One region of the Kitasatospora sp. NBC_00070 genome, then DNA from elsewhere that is predicted to be linked to it. Evidence: riboswitches for the same ligand, from Rfam matches in the RefSeq annotation. Region 1 holds a riboswitch; each other region holds the start of a gene.

Region 1 (5,172 bases):
CGCGCCTGCCTGGCTGGCAGGGCGAACCGACTGCAAGGCCCAGCCTAGGCCCACCGGAGCGGTTCCGGACGCCGTTGTCCGAATGGCGGATGGAGGTCCGGTCCGGGCCCGCCGGCGCCCCGGCCGCCGCCACGGAGGGCCGGGGCGCTGGCGTCGGACGGGGCGTCAGGGCGCGGTGATGCCCGGCTGGGTGCCGGCGCCGAAGGCCCAGCCCTCGACGTCGCCGGGGGCCGGGTTGTAGGAGGCGCCGCCGAGGCTGCTGTAGACCCACGGGGTGCCGTGCTGGGCGTGCCAGTACGACCAGTAGGCGGAGCCGGTGGGGTTGGTGCAGACCGTGGGCAGGGTGTTGATCTTGCAGACGAAGCCGGGGAAGCGCGGGTGGAACGCGTAGCTGAAGCCCGCTCCGGTCAGCGCGGCCAGGCCGGTGGCCGGGTCGCCCGGCGCGCAGCCGGTCTGGATACCGCCGCCGACGGCGGTGAAGTCGACCACTACGGTGACACCGGAGGTCCCGGTGCAGGCGGCCGCCTGGGCGGGGACGGCGGTGACCACGGAGGCGGCCAGCAGGCCGGCGGCCAGTGCGGTGGTGCCGAACGTTCTTCTGGTGAGCATCGGTTGTACTCCTTCGGATCAGCGGCAGGCGAGCGTGGGCGCGTCCGGGCGGGCGCCGTGGGCGGAGAGGGTGGTCAGCGGGGTGCCGGCCAGGCCGAGGACGGCCTGCGCGGTGGCCCGGGTGGCGGTGGCGGGGGTGAAGCCGGTGGTGTCGTACGCCACCGCGCCCCGGTTGGCCGGGGTGGTGGAGCAGCCCTGCTGGAGCTTGACCAGGCTGCTCCAGCCCTTCAGGCCGGCGACCAGGCGGCCGTTCGAGAGCAGGGCCTGGGTGGCCAGGCCGGTGCTGTTGGCGTTGGAGACGGTCGCTCCGGCGGCCGCGAAGCCACCGTCGGTGTTCTGATGGGCGGTCAGCCAGCCCAGCCCGGCGTCGGCCTTGGCGGTGCGACCGGTGGCGGCCAGGGCCTGGACGGCGAGGGCGGTGGAGTCCGGGTCGCCGGTGCAGGTGGGCCGGTCGAAGAAGACCGGGAAGCCGCCGTCGGCGCACTGGGTGCCGGCCAGGAAGTCGACCGCCGCGGCCGGGGCGCCGCCCGGGGTGCGCTTGAGCGCGATCACGGCGAGGGACTGGCCGAAGTTGTTGCTGTAGTCGCCCCACTGGGAGCGGTCCGAGAACCGGCCGGACGGTGCCTGGAGGCCCCGGAGCCGGGCCGGGAGGTCGACGCCGCCGAAGCTGCCCGGGTCCTCGCCGCGCACCTCGGCCGCCAGCAGCAGCTTGGCGGTGGCACCGGCGTACGCCTCGGTGGTGCCGTCGCCGAGGTAGCCGGCGACGTTCGCGGGCCGGGCCAGCCAGGCGGTGGCGCGGGCGGCTGCCCGGTCGGAGCTGCGGGAGGCGGCGAAGGCCAGCACGGCGTCGACGGTCAGGCCCTGGTCGGGGTAGGCGGTGCCGTCGAAGACCGACTCGAAGTGGTCGCCGTTCACCAACTGGCGGGCGAGCCAGCCGGCCCCGGCGGCGTCGGGGCGGACGGTGGTGGCGGACGCCGGGGTGGCCTGGGCGGCGGCGGCCGTCGGCAGGACGGCGGCGAGGGCCAGCGCGGATATCGCGAGCAGACCCAGCGGGCGGCGGAGGGTGGGCATGGACGGCCTTTCCGGGCCTGGACGCAGGGGCCCGGAAGGCACCCGGATCGAGACCCCGGACAGCCCACGAGGCTCCGGCCCGCAGACCACGACGGGAGGAGGGAACACACCTCCGCAGCCGGGTAACCGGGCTCGCCGCCGACCCGGGGGTCGACGGCCTACCGTTGCGGGTCAGCGCCGGATTCGAACCGGACTTCCCCCAGCGGCGGAGTCACAAGATGACGGCCCATCATGGCGACGGGCAAAAGCCGGGGTCAAGGCCGCGTGCGTCACACTCCGGCCCGGGACCGGGGCCGGCCGGTCCGGATCTCCACCGGGTGCCCGGCTGACGGGTGGTCAGTCAGGTTGGGGTCTACAGTGATGTAGACGGATGCGGAGCCGTCCCCGACGAGAGGCACCGACCCATGCCCGGACCAGGCGGACCGTCGCCCGTGTGTGCCGGATGACGCGGCGAGGCGTGCTGATCGGGGTCCCGCTGCTGCTGTTCACCCTGCTCAGTACTGTGCTGGTGCTGCACGGCCGGGGCCCCTACCCGGTGGAATCCGAGCTGCACTCCTGGCTGCTGACGCACCGTCCGGCCTGGGCGGTGCGGACGGTCGGCATCGTGACGGACCTGGGGACCGGGGCCCCGCCCTACCTGGCGGCCGTCGCGGCGGGTCTCCGCTGGGCCCACTGCGCAGGGCGCGGCGTCGTACGGGTCTGCGCGCCGGTGGTGGTGCTGGCCGCCGGGCAGGTGGTCCGCACCGGGCTGATGCTGGTGTTCGGGCGGAGCCGGCCGCCGGTGGCGGACTGGGCCACCTCGGCGAGCGGGTACTCCTACCCCTCCGGACACACCTTCACCTCCGCCGTCGCCGCCGGGCTGCTCGCCTGGGCCCTGCTGCGCGGGCCCAGGCGGCCGTGGGTCGCACCCGCCGTGGTCGCGCTGGGCGCGGCGGCGGTGGCGGTCGGCCCGAGCCGGGTCTACCTCGGTGTGCACTGGGCCTTCGACGTGCTCGGCGGCTGGCTGCTCGCGGCGCTCTGGCTGGCGCTCACGCTGCCCCTGCTCGCCCGGCTCGACCGGGCGGCGGGACCGCCGGGGGTGACCGAACTACAATCCCGGAGCAGTGGTCTACGGTGATGTAGACGAACCGGGTGGAAGGCGAGGTCCCGTGGCAGAGGCGATACGCCGCCAGGCCGGCGAACTGGAGGACGCGGTGCTCGGCGCACTGTGGGCCGCCGGTCGCCCGCTCACCGAGCCCGAGGTCCGCGGCGCCCTGCCGGGTGACCCGGCCCGCACCACCGTCGCCACCATCCTGGCCCGGCTGCACGACAAGGGCACGGTCCGGCGGACCCGCCAGGGGCGTGCCTTCGCCTACCGTCCGGCGGTGGAGGACCGCGCCGCGCTGTCCGCGCGGCGGATGCACAGCGAGCTGGACCGGGGTGACGACCGCTCAGGCACGCTCGCCCGGTTCGTCTCCCGGCTCAGCCCCGACGACGAGCGACTGGTGCGCGCACTGCTGGAGTCGTCCCGGGAGGAGCGGGACCGGTCCTGACCCAGGCGGTCACCGGGCGGCCGGCCGGGCCCGGCCGCGCGCCGCGGCGCCGGCGCAGACCCGCCGCAGCAGGTAGTTGAGCTCGGTGCGCTCCCCACGGGTCAGCGGTGCCAGCAGGTCGTCCTGGGCCGCCGTGGCGTCTCCCCGCAGGGTGGTCAGCATCGTCTGCCCGGCCGGGGCCAGGGACACCAGCTGCCGCCGGCCGCCGGCGTGCACCACCATCGAGTCCAGCAGGCCCGCCGCCAGGAGTTCGTCGATGATCCGGGAGGCGTCCGCCTCCGACGCCTCGACCTGCACGGCGAGGTCGAACCGGGCGTGCGGTCCGTGCTCCGCCAGGGTGGACAGGACCAGCTGGTGGACGGGGCCGAGCCCGCGCCGACCGAGCCGCTCCGCCAGCATCGCGTCCGCCGCCCGGCCCGCCTCGGACAGCAGGTGCACGGTCTGCTCCGAGGACTTCGACGAGCTCTGTCTCCGGTCGTACACGCCGCGTCCAATCACTGGGGGAGGGCCGTCCCACCTCCGGCCGAGGGCCCGCGACCGCCGACATCCACGGCACACCGCTGCCGTGCGCCGGGTACGGGACGTCTGGGCCCCGTACGCACGTGGCGCTCCGCGCCGGCAGATACGCGAAGTAAATCGAGGTCACCTTAACCGGTGCCCGGCTGATCGGTCTACATCGATGTCGTCACCAGGGCTGGTCAGCGGCCCGCGCGGGGCCCGGGGCCGTCCGGCTGATCCACCGTCACTCGTTCGGCAGCACGGGCGGGCCCCGGGCACCGGAGTGGGTTCTGATGCAGTAGACGATCATCAGTGCCCGGCGTACGGAGGTCCATGGAATGAGTCTGCTGCGCGAGAACGCGGTGCTGGCCCTGTTCGCCTGTCTGGCACTCGGCTACCTGGTGGGAAAGCTCAAGGTCGGCCCGATCCAACTCGGTGGCATCTGCGGGACGCTGATCGTCTCGATGCTGATCGGGGCGCAGCACGTCGGGGTGAACGCGGACGTCAAGAACGTGGCGTTCGCGCTGTTCATCTTCTCGCTCGGCTACCTGGCGGGGCCGCAGTTCTTCGCGAACCTGAACGCCAAGGGCCTGCGCTTCGGCGTGCTCTCGGTGATGGAGGCCGTGATCGTCATCGCGATGGCGTACGGCATCGCCAAGGCGGGCGGGCTCGACGTCGGTACGGCGGCCGGCATCCTGGCCGGCTCGGCCACCGAGTCGGCGGTGGTCGGCACCGCGCAGGAGGCGATCACCAAGCTGCCGGGGATCACCGCGGACCAGTCCAGCGAGCTGCAGGCGCACGTGGCCACCGCGTACTCGGTCTGCTACCTGTTCGGTCTGATCAGCATCGTCCTGCTGACCAGTCAGTTCTTCCCGATGCTGATGCGGATCAACCTGGCCGACGCCTCCCGCGAGCTGTGGGACAAGATGCGCGGCAGCGGCGGTGGGCTGGAGGCCGGCGAGACCGCCTCGCTGCCCGGCCTGGTGGGCCGGACCTACCTGGTGTCGCAGGGCGAGGGGTCCAGCCTGCAGCAGCTGGAGGACGCGGTCCGGCAGGACGCCTCGATCGAGGGCGTCAAGCGGGGGAACGAGGTGCTCAAGGTCGCGCCGGGGCTGAAGCTCCAGCGCGGTGACCGGGTGCTGGTGGTCGGCATGCGGGACGCGGTCCGGGAGACCGGGCACGAGCTCGGCCCGGAGACCTCCGGGGTGCCCGGGCTGGACAGCCCGCTGACGGTGCGCCAGGTGGTGATCACCGACAAGCGGGTGGCCGGACAGACCGTCACCCAGCTGCGCCAGCGCGAGGCCGCCGCCACCGAGGGCATCTACCTGACCGGTGTCCAGCGGGTCGACCAGGACATCCCGGCGGTCGGCGAGACCGAGCTGCACCAGGGCGACACGCTGACCGTGGTCGGCACCGGGTCCAAGGTCGAGCGGTTCACCAAGGCGGTCGGCGCCAAGGTGCG
Region 2 (5,172 bases), 3.4 Mb from region 1:
GGCCCCTGACCGTACGGCTGCTGGAATGCGGGCTGTGGGGCGAAGTCCACCCGGGCACGGGTCGGTTGGCTGCTCTCGCCGAGGAACGACCTGGTCAGCAGCACGACCAACACCGTGGTGACCGACAGGCCGACGACGAAGGTGAGCAGCTTGAGCAAGCCCTCGGTGGTACCGGTGAACCACTCCCGCTGCGGGGCGTCGAACAGCGCACCGGTCAGGCTGCGCAGGCGGTTGTAGCCCTCGACCAGCGCGACGCCGATCACCACGCCCCTGGCCCAGTACCGCTCGTTGAGGATCAGCCAGGCCGAACCGAGGTAGATCACCCCGTAGTTGAGCCCGTTGGTCTCGGCCTGGGCCGCACCGTCGCTGACCCCGTAGTAGAAGATCCCCTGTACGAAGGTGGTGAAGCCCACCTGCCAGAAGCAGTTGTAGGCCGACCAGAGGAGCAGCACCACGCCCCAACAGGCGGCGACCCAGCCGACCGTACGTACGTGTCGGCCGGCGTACCCCAGCACCGAAGTCGACACCGGACCTCACCTTCCCTCAGATCGCAGTCCCCCGGCCGGACCCGGTAGTGGGCAGCCGTCGGATCGGTCAAACCCAAAAAGGTTCCCACATTGATCCGTCACAACCCGCACTCGTATGCACAGGGCCGCGGATCGTTACCAAACTCATCCCATGTGCAGGGCGGACCAGTCGAAGTTCACCCCGAAGCGCCCGTAGCCCCCGGTGATCGCCATCGGGCTGTTGTAGGTCTCCTTGACGTCGGCCCTGGAGTTGACCACCTGGCCCGGCGTCACGTTCTTCTCCGTCAGCGACTGCCCCCAGACCGTCCAGACCGTCCAGGGTGTCCGCTTCAGGGTGTCCTTCTGCCGGGAGTTCACCGGTACGGCGAAGGACTCCGCCAGCATCCGGGGCTTGTTGTACGCGGCGAGACCGTCGTAGTAGCGCTTGGTCCACACCTCGCCGGTGCCGATCGGGTCCCGCGGGCTGCCGCTGTAGTCGTCCACCCCGACCACGTCGACGTACTGCGCGCCGGGATAGTAGCCCCACGGGTCGACGCCGGGGGCGCCGTCCCAGGAGACCGGGGTCCAGACGAAGATCAGGTTGTGCAGTCCCCGGGTCTCCACCAGGTAGCGGTAGGTGATCTTCCACAGCTTCTGAAAATCGGTGCCCGACTGTCCCGACCACCAGAAACTCCGATTGCAGCCCGGCACGTTCATCTCGTGGTACGGCCGGTACAGAACGGGAACGTCGTGCGCGGCCAGGTACTCCAGGTGGTCGGCCAGGTAGCGCAGGTCCTCCATCAGAGCCCGGTTCTCGGCCGTGCCCGAGCTCTCGTCCACCACCCGGCCGAACCAGCCGCGGTCGGTCGCCGCAGGCGAGTTCTCGCACAGCACCCGGTCGAAGGACTTGGTCGGCGAGCCTGGGTAGGGCTCGTGGAAGGACATCCCGACGATGCCTGCCGGGCCACCACCGTTGTCCGGGAGCATCGTGGTGGTGCCGTCGCAGTTCTGCTGCACGCCACTGGCCCCGTAGGTCCCGTCGTCCGGACGCGGGTGACCGGACCACACCGCCGTCAGCAGGTCGACGGCGTCGTCGGCGTACTGCCACTTGGCTGAGCAGGACGGCCACTTGTCCTTCGAGTAGGACCGGGGGTTCCCCACCCCCCAAGTACTCTGTCCGTAGCCGGGACCGAGGTCGGCCTCGACGAATCCCGGCAGCTTGCCGGTGATGTCGATCGCCTTCTTGTAGTAGTACCCGGCGGTCTTGGTCCCCGCGTAGTCACCGTACGAGGGGTTGTAGAGCTCGTTCTGCACCTCGACGTGCTGGCCGACGACGGTGCCGCGCGGCTTCCCCGCACGGGCGTCCCGCTCGAGGTCCGCAAGCATCTGGTAGACCGAGCGGGCGTTGGGCGAAGCCTTCGGGTCCCGCTCCAGCAGGACCTTTCCGAGCTCGGCCGTCGGCACCCGGGGTGCTCGGGAGGATGGCGGTCCGGACAGGGTCGGCAAGGGCGCCAGCCCAACCGGTCCCGGCAGCGGATCGTCCGAGCTGACCGCGATCACCGCCGTGCACAGAGCGGCGACGGCCAGCCCCGCCGCGGTCACCTTGACGGCCTTGCTCCGCAGCACCCCCGCCGGTATCACACCCATCCCCCTGACGCTTGATCATCCCGACAGGGAGACAGTACCGGGGCGAGGCGAGGCGACCGACCCCGCGTCTCCCGTTGTCAGCTGTGGGGCTGTGACAGCGCGCGCTGGGTCAACAGCTCACGCAGGTGGTCGGCGAACGCCGGGCCACTGTCGGTCGCGGTCTGGTCAGCCGTGGTCCCCCCGGCCTTGGCCGAGCCGGCCGAAGTGAAGTAGGCGAACCGGCCGAGCGAGCCGTGGGTACTGGCGCAGCCGACCGTCTGGCAGAACTCCTTGACGTCGTCGGCCGGGAGTCCCTTGATGTGCCCCTTGTACTTGGTCATCGCGGTCTCCGCCTGGAGCTTCTTGTCGAACACCGCAACGCCGACCACGATCGCGCTGTCGCCGGACGCGTAGGTCGCCCGGAACACCTGCTGGCAGGCCTGACCCGCGATCACGTCGCCGAGGCCGCCGATGGTGGCGTTCCAGCACGGTGTCGTGGTGGCGACCGCGCGGCGGACCCAGGTGTGACCGTTGATGGTGAGCGAGTCCTCCGGGAAGAACGCGGTCGAGGTGACCGGAGCCTTGTCGGTGGTGACGTCCCAGATCGCCTTCGTGCTCTCGTCCTCGCCGGCCGAGGCCGAGGGCTTCGCCGGTCCGGACGCCTTGGGCGAGGCGCTCTGGCTGGGGAGGGCGATCGGGTCGTCCTTGCCGGAGCGCGACACGGTCACCGCGACCGCCGTCAGCGCGCCGACCACCAGCAGCGCACCGACACCCAACAGGATCCGGTTGCGGGTCTTCCGACGCTGCTCGCCCGCGGCTTGCTCCGCGAGCTGCTCCCAGTTCGGTTCGGTCGGCGGCGGCCCGTACCCGGGATACTGCGGGTACGACGACTGCCCCTGCCCCGGCGGCGGACCGTATCCACCGTTGTTCATTCCCGCCCCATCACTCATGAGCGCAGATCCTAGGCCATCGCCCAATCCGCTGGACAGAGGTGTCCCACGGTCCGGCACGGCACGCCGCCGGTCACTGCAGGCTACTCATGCGCTACACGACACGACACAAGATGTGGGGTTACACGAGCCAGGCACCACTACATGTATGCTCGCTTTCGCTGTCGACGCAGGGGAACCCGGTGTGATTCCGGGACTGCCCCGCAGCGGTGAGCGGGCTCCTCCAGCAGGTTCCCGCAAGTCCGATGACCTGCCGACCGTGTGCCACAGGGCTTCCCCGCAGTCGCCATGCAGCACAGCAGTATCGTCCGGGCCTCGCGGGTGGGCCGGGGGGTGGTTCGCGCGCGCCGTGAGGTGTTCCGCGCTGCCTTCCCCTGCGCCCTGACGGGTCCGGTGCCCCTCGCCGACCGCCGCCGCCAGGAGAGAAGCGCCTTGACCATCGCTGCCTCAGTTGCCCTGCCCTCCCAGGGTTCTGCCGACTCCGCCCAGACCGATCCAGGTGCTGCGCTGCTTCGGCTGCTCACCGACCGCAGCATCGACCTGCCCCAGGTGGACCCCGGCCACGTCGCGGCCGCTGCGCTGCGCGGCCGGAACGCCAACTCGGACTTCGCCGAGCTGCGCGGACTGGCCGTGGAGGCTGCCGCCTCGATGATCGCCGAGGACCCGCAGTACTCGAAGCTCGCCGCCCGCCTGCTCGCGCTGGAGATCCAGGACGAGGCGATCGGCCAGGGCGCGCTCTCCTTCTCCGCCTCGATCGTGGTCGGCCACACCGAGGGCCTGATCGGCGACGTCACGGCCGCCCTGGTGGCCAAGCACGCCGACGCCTTCGACGCGCTGATCGACCAGCGCGGTGACGACCGCTTCGAGTACTTCGGCCTGCGCACCGTGCAGTCCCGGTACCTGCTGCGCCACCCGATCACCCGCAAGGTGATCGAGACCCCGCAGCACTTCCTGCTCCGGGTCGCCGCCGGTCTCGCGGTCGGCGACACCGAGCAGTCGGTGGCCGAGGTGGCCGAGCTCTACACCCTGATGAGCCGGCTGGAGTACCTGACCTCCTCGCCGACCCTCTTCAACTCCGGCACCAAGCACCCGCAGATGTCCTCCTGCTACCTGCTGGACTCGCCGCTGGACAACCTGGACTCGATCTACAGCCGCTACGCGCAGATCGCCCGGCTCTCCAAGCACGCCGGCGGCATCGGCCTCTCCTACAGCCGGATCCGTTCGCGCGGCAGCCTGATCCGCGGCACCAACGGCCAGTCCAACGGCATCGTCCCGTTCCTGCGCACCCTGGACTCCTCGGTCGCCGCGGTGAACCAGGGCGGCCGCCGCAAGGGTGCCGCCTGCGTGTACCTGGAGACCTGGCACGCCGACATCGAGGAGTTCCTGGAGCTCCGCGACAACACCGGCGAGGAGGCCCGCCGGACCCACAACCTGAACCTGGCGCACTGGATCCCGGACGAGTTCATGCGCCGGGTGAACGCCAACGCCGACTGGTCGCTGTTCTCCCCGGTCGACGTGCCCGAGCTGGTCGACCTCTGGGGCGCCGACTTCGACGCCGCGTACCTGAAGGCCGAGGCCGAGGGCAAGGCCGTCCGCACCATCCCGGCGCAGACCCTGTACGCCCGGATGATGCGCACCCTGGCCACCACCGGCAACGGCTGGATGACCTTCAAGGACGCCTCCAACCGCGCCGCCAACCAGACCGCCGTGCCCGGCCGCACCGTGCACTCCTCGAACCTCTGCACCGAGATCATCGAGGTCACCGACGACTCCGAGACCGCGGTCTGCAACCTCGGCTCGGTCAACCTCGGTGCCCACGTGGCGATCGGCGCCTCCGCGGCCGACCTGCTGAACGCGATGGACTGGGACCGGCTGGACGCCACCGTGCGCACCGCCGTGACCTTCCTGGACCGGGTCATCGACATCAACTTCTACCCGACCACCGAGGCGGGCACCTCCAACTCCCGCTGGCGCCCGGTCGGCCTGGGCGTGATGGGCCTGCAGGACGTCTTCTTCCAGCTCCGGCTGGACTTCGACTCGGCCGAGGCCAAGCAGCTCTCCACCCTGATCGCCGAGCGGATCATGCTGGT
Region 3 (5,172 bases), 6.1 Mb from region 1:
CCGGCTGGGGGGAGTGCGCCAGCCCGACCGACCCGTTCTACGGGCCGGAGAACCTCCGCAGCTGCTGGAACGCGCTGACCGACTACTTCGCCCCGGCCCTGCTGGGCGCCGGCTGGCAGCACCCCACCGACCTGCCGACGGCCTGGGGCCACATCCAGGGCAACCGGTTCGCCCGGGCGACACTGGACATCGCCTGCTGGGACCTGTTCGCCCGCCGGCAGGACCGCTCGCTGGCCGACACCCTCGGCGGCACCGCGGCCGCCGTCCCGGTCGGGGTCAGCCTCGGCATCGAGCCCGGCGTCGAGGAACTGCTCGCCCAGGTCGAGCGGTACGTGGCGGAGGGCTACCGGCGGGTCAAGCTCAAGATCGCCCCCGGCTGGGACGCCGCACCGGTGGCCGCCGTCCGCGAGCGCTTCCCGGACACCCCGCTCCAGGTGGACGCCAACGGCGCCTACCGGGACCACCCCTCGCACCACGCGGTGCTGCGGGAGCTGGACGGCCTGGGCCTGGCGATGATCGAGCAGCCCTACCCCGCCGACGACCTGCTGGCGCACGCCCGCCTGCAGCGCGAACTGGCCACCCCGGTCTGCCTGGACGAGTCCGTCACCACCGTGCACACCGCCCGGACCGCGCTCGCCCTGGGGGCCGGACGGATCGTCAACATCAAGGTCTCCCGCCTCGGCGGCCTGACCGAGGCCCGCGCCGTCCACGACCTGTGCGAGCAGGCGGGCGTGCCGGTCTGGTGCGGCGGGATGCACGAGTTCGGCATCGGCCGGGCGGCGAACCTGGCCCTGGCCGCACTGCCCGGCTTCACCCTCCCCGGTGACCTCTCCGGCTCCGACCGGTACTTCCGCACGGACGTGGTGCAGCCGCCGATCCGCGCCCACGACGGAACGGTGGCCGTGCCGACCGGCCCCGGCCTCGGCGTCGAGATCGACCAGGATGCGCTGCGCGGTCACCTGCTGCGCAGCACCGTACTGACCTGAGCGCGGTGGGGGCGGTCACTCGCTGTCCGACACCCACGTCCTCCGGTCCGCGTACTCCGCCACGACCGCACCGGGGCAGGCCCGGCGCAGTGCCGCCGCCAGCAGGCCCGGGTCGTGCTCCGGATGGTCGAACGCGGCCCGGGTGCGGTGGACCTTGCCGCCCACGTGCAGTTCGAGCACCCGTTGGCCGCCGTCGGGATTGTCCATGGACCGGTGCCCGGTACGGATCAGCTGCAGCCGGCCGACCGAGTCGAGCGGGTGGCTGCTCTCCCGGCCGTCGACCCGCACCAGCACGAGCACCGGCGGGGGCCCCGGCCGGATCTCGGCCCGCTCGACGGCCCTCCGCTCGCCCAGCCAGGGCGGCACCAGCAGCACGCCCCAGAACGTCACGAGGATCCCGCCCAGCACCAGGGCCGCCCAGGGCGCGGCGACCGCCACCGCCCCGACGGTCAGCACGTGTCCCACGGTGACGACCACGTAGTCGCCCCAGTCGGACGACCCCTCGTACTTGCTCCGGTAGGTCTCCCAGCGGAAGACGCCGCCGTCCTCGGGTTCGCTCATGGTGCCCAGCATGGCGATCCGTGCGCGCTGCCGGAAGGGGTACCGAGGAGGAAGTCGCCCCCGGACGGTGTGCCGGTGACGGACCGTCAGCGGTAGCCGGTGGGGTCGGCGGGCAGGTCCGGGTCCTGGACCTCGACCAGGTAGCGCCAGGCGTCGGGCCGGCTGCCGTCCAGGTCGGTGAAGCCGTAGACCCGGGCGAGTGCGCCGCTGGACAGGGACTGCCCGTTCCAGCGCGCCACGTCGGGGTCGGCGGCCAGGGCCACCACGGCGCGGCCGACGTACGAAGGGGTCTCGGAGATGCCGAAGTGCGGGACCCGGGCGATCGCGTCCCGCCAGTTCTGCTCGGTGACCCCGAAGGTGTCGAGCATCAGCTCCGAGCGGAGCCAGCCGGGGGTGAGCGCGACGGCGGTGGCGCCGCGCGGGCCCAGCTCGTGGCCGAGTGAGAAGGCCATCCGCAGGACGGCGGACTTGGCCAGGTCGTAGAAGAAGGAGACCCGGTAGCGGGTGCGGTTGTACTCCTCCGTGCCGTCGGTCATCTCCACCACCAGACCGCCCGGCGTGCGCAGCAGCAGCGGCAGCGCGTGGTGGCTGGTGATCGCGTGGGTCTCCACCGCGAGCCGGAGCAGGCGCAGGCCGTTGTCGAGGTCGTGCTCCCAGACCGGGCTGTTCCACTCGAAGAGCCGTTCGCCGCCCCAGATGTCGTTCACCAGTAGGTCGAGCCGGCCCTGTTCGCCGTCGATCCGCTGCACCAGGGCCGCGACCTGCGCGGGGACCAGATGGTCCGTCACCACCGCGATGCCCCGGCCGCCGGCCGCCGTGACCAGTTCGGCGGTCTCCTCGATCGTCTCGGGGCGGTCGTACTCGGAGCGCCGCCCCCGGGTGCTGCGCCCGGTCACGTAGACGGTGGCTCCGGCGGCGCCGAGCTCGACGGCGATGCCCCGGCCCGCGCCCCGGGTCGCCCCCGCGACCAGCGCGACCTTGCCGTCGAGTGCTGTCGTCACGGTGCCGACGCCCTTTCGCTCCAGGTGGTGCCACGCTACGCGCCCGCCCGACCGGGTCGGCGGAAGCGCGCGGGTGTGCCGGGCACCACAGCCGTTGACCCCTTACCGGGACGGACGGTGTTGTTATGCTGCGAGAGCGTCCCGAGGGGAAAGTCCGGTGGAAGTCCGGCGCTGACCCGCAACGGTGGACGGGCCCCTGAGGGTCCGTGAGCCCGATCGCCCTCGGCGGCGCTGACCTCCCGACAACTCGCCGCGGACTGCGAGGGGATGCGGCACGGCACGCCCGCGCGGACCTTCAGGTCCGCGCCGACCGGGCGGCCCCGGCGCGTCGTCCCGTACGCCCGCGGCCCGACCGAAGGCAGCCGTGAGCACCGCCGTAGCCGCACCGACGCCGAAGGCCGCCGCCCACCCGCCCGCCCGGACCCCGGTGCTGGCCGCCGGGCTGACCGTCGCCCTGCTGGTCTCGCTGGTCTGCGGCGTCGCGCTGGGCTCGTCCGGGATCAGCTGGGGAGCGGTGGTGGAGTACCTGCGGGCCGGTCTGACGGGTGGTCGGATCAGCGCCGACCAGCTGGCCGGCTACACCATCGTGTGGGAGATCCGGCTGCCCAGGACGGTGCTGGCCGCCGTGGTCGGGGCCGGGCTGTCGGTGACCGGCGTCGCCGTCCAGGCCATGGTGCGCAACGCGCTCGCCGACCCGTTCGTGCTCGGGATCTCCTCCGGTGCGGCCGTCGGCGCCAACGCCGTCCTGCTGCTCGGCGCGTTCGCCTCGCTCGGCGTCTGGGCGCTCTCCGCCTCCGCGTTCGCCTCCGCGCTGGCCGCCATGGTGCTGGTCTACGCGGTGGCCAGGACCGCCGAGGGCCTCACCCCGCTGCGCCTGGTGCTCACCGGCACCGCGCTCGCGTACGGGTTCTCCGCCGTCACCTCGCTGATGGTGTTCTCCGCCGAACGCGGCGAGGCGGCCCGGACGGCGATGATGTGGTTGCTCGGCAGCCTGGGCGGCGCCACCTGGGCCGCCGTCCCGATCGCCGCCGGCACCGTGCTGGCCGGGTTCGGCTACCTGCGGTACTCCGCCGGGCAGTTGGACGCGCTGGCGATGGGCGACGAGACCGCCGCCGCGCTCGGCGTGGACGCCGCCCGGCTGCGCCGGGCGCTGTTCGTGGTCACCGCCGCCGTCACCGGCACGGTGGTCGCGGTCAGCGGGGCGATCGGCTTCGTCGGGCTGATGGTCCCGCACCTGGCCCGGATGCTGGTCGGGGCCGACCACCGGCGGGTGCTGACGGTGGCTCCGCTGCTCGGCGCGGTGCTGCTGGTCTGGGTGGACATCGTCTCCCGGCTGCTGCTGGCGCCCGCCGAACTGCCGGTCGGGGTGGTCACCGCCGTGCTCGGGGTGCCGTGCTTCCTGCTGCTGATGCGGCGGCGCGGCTACAGCTTCGGCGGCCGCTGATGGCCGCCCGGGGGAGGGGACGCTGATGCGCGTCGACATCGAGGAGGTCTCGGTCGAGCTGGCCGGGACCAGGCTGGTGCACGAGGTCACCGTACGGGCCGCCAGCGGGCAGGTGCTCGGCCTGGTCGGGCCGAACGGCAGCGGGAAGTCCACCCTGCTGCGCTGCGTCTACCGGGCGCTGCGCCCGGCGGCCGGCACCGTCCGGCTGGACGGCGACGACCTGCACGGCCTGACGCCCCGGGAGGGCGCGCTCCGGGTCGGCGCGCTGCCGCAGGAGACGGTGGCCGAGTTCGACTTCACGGTCGCCGAGGTGGTCGGGATGGGACGGCTGCCGCACCGGCGCGGCTTCGGCGCACCCGGCCCGGACGAGGCGGCGGGCTGCGCGCGGGCGTTGGCCGAGGTCGGGGCGGAGCACCTGGCCGGGCGGGGCTTCCTGAGCCTCTCGGGCGGGGAGAAGCAGCGGGTGCTGATCGCCCGGGCGCTGGTCCAGCAGCCGGCGGTGCTGGTGCTGGACGAACCCACCAACCACCTGGACATCGCGCACCAGTTGGAGGTGCTCTCGCTGGTCCGCTCCAGCGGCCTGACCGTGCTGACGGCGCTGCACGACCTCAACCTCGCGGCGGCGCACTGCGACCTGCTGTACGTGATCGCGGCCGGCCGGATCGTCGCCTCGGGACCGCCCGGGGAGGTGCTCTCGCCCGACCTGCTCGCCGAGGTGTTCGGGGTCCGGGCCCACCCGGTGCGGCACCCGGTGACCGGCGCCGTCCAACTGCTCTTCGACCGACTGCGCCCCTGATCCACCGCACCCCTGATCGACCGCACCCTGATGAGGACGGACACCTTGCTCACCCATCCCCGCCGCGCCCTGGCCGCCACCGCCGTGCTCGCCCTGGGCCTGACCGCCTGCGGCGCCGAGGTCACCCCTTCGGCGGAGAGCGCGGGTTCGCCGCACTACCCCGTCACCGTCGACAACTGCGGCACCCCGCTGACGTACCACCACAAGCCGGCCCGGGTGGTGACGAACGACATCGGTATCACCGAGCTGATGCTGTCGCTCGGACTGGCCGACCGGATGGCGGGCTACGTGATGCCGGACGAGAAGGGCGACCTGGCGAAGGTGCCCTGGGCGGCGGAGTACGACCGCACCAAGTGGCTGTCCAAGAAGGAGATCACCAAGGAA

Evidence for each region. A riboswitch is a leader RNA that binds a small molecule or an ion and turns the genes downstream of it on or off. The one in region 1 is predicted to bind cobalamin.
Region 2: linked by a shared signal. The riboswitch ahead of OHV05_RS21765 (ribonucleoside-diphosphate reductase subunit alpha) and the one ahead of OHV05_RS06095 (peptidase) in region 1 are both predicted to bind cobalamin.
Region 3: linked by a shared signal. The riboswitch ahead of OHV05_RS33360 (FecCD family ABC transporter permease) and the one ahead of OHV05_RS06095 (peptidase) in region 1 are both predicted to bind cobalamin.

Annotation. Positions count from the first base shown of each region.
Region 1 is NZ_CP108247.1:1,283,395-1,288,566, reverse strand. Features, by position in the region: gene OHV05_RS06100 (flagellar hook-length control protein FliK) at 166-609, opposite strand; gene OHV05_RS06095 (peptidase) at 628-1,680, opposite strand; cobalamin riboswitch at 1,780-1,902, opposite strand; gene OHV05_RS06090 (phosphatase PAP2 family protein) at 2,123-2,797, shown strand; gene OHV05_RS06085 (BlaI/MecI/CopY family transcriptional regulator) at 2,829-3,212, shown strand; gene OHV05_RS06080 (MarR family winged helix-turn-helix transcriptional regulator) at 3,222-3,695, opposite strand; gene aspT (aspartate-alanine antiporter) at 4,049-5,172, shown strand, end outside.
Region 2 is NZ_CP108247.1:4,713,864-4,719,035, reverse strand. Features, by position in the region: gene OHV05_RS21780 (hypothetical protein) at 1-527, opposite strand, end outside; gene OHV05_RS21775 (glycoside hydrolase family 26 protein) at 672-2,153, opposite strand; gene OHV05_RS21770 (hypothetical protein) at 2,231-3,082, opposite strand; cobalamin riboswitch at 3,214-3,355, shown strand; gene OHV05_RS21765 (ribonucleoside-diphosphate reductase subunit alpha) at 3,515-5,172, shown strand, end outside.
Region 3 is NZ_CP108247.1:7,363,341-7,368,512, forward strand. Features, by position in the region: gene menC (o-succinylbenzoate synthase) at 1-986, shown strand, start outside; gene OHV05_RS33350 (hypothetical protein) at 1,002-1,547, opposite strand; gene OHV05_RS33355 (SDR family oxidoreductase) at 1,634-2,548, opposite strand; cobalamin riboswitch at 2,666-2,787, shown strand; gene OHV05_RS33360 (FecCD family ABC transporter permease) at 2,913-3,992, shown strand; gene OHV05_RS33365 (ABC transporter ATP-binding protein) at 4,018-4,788, shown strand; gene OHV05_RS33370 (ABC transporter substrate-binding protein) at 4,819-5,172, shown strand, end outside.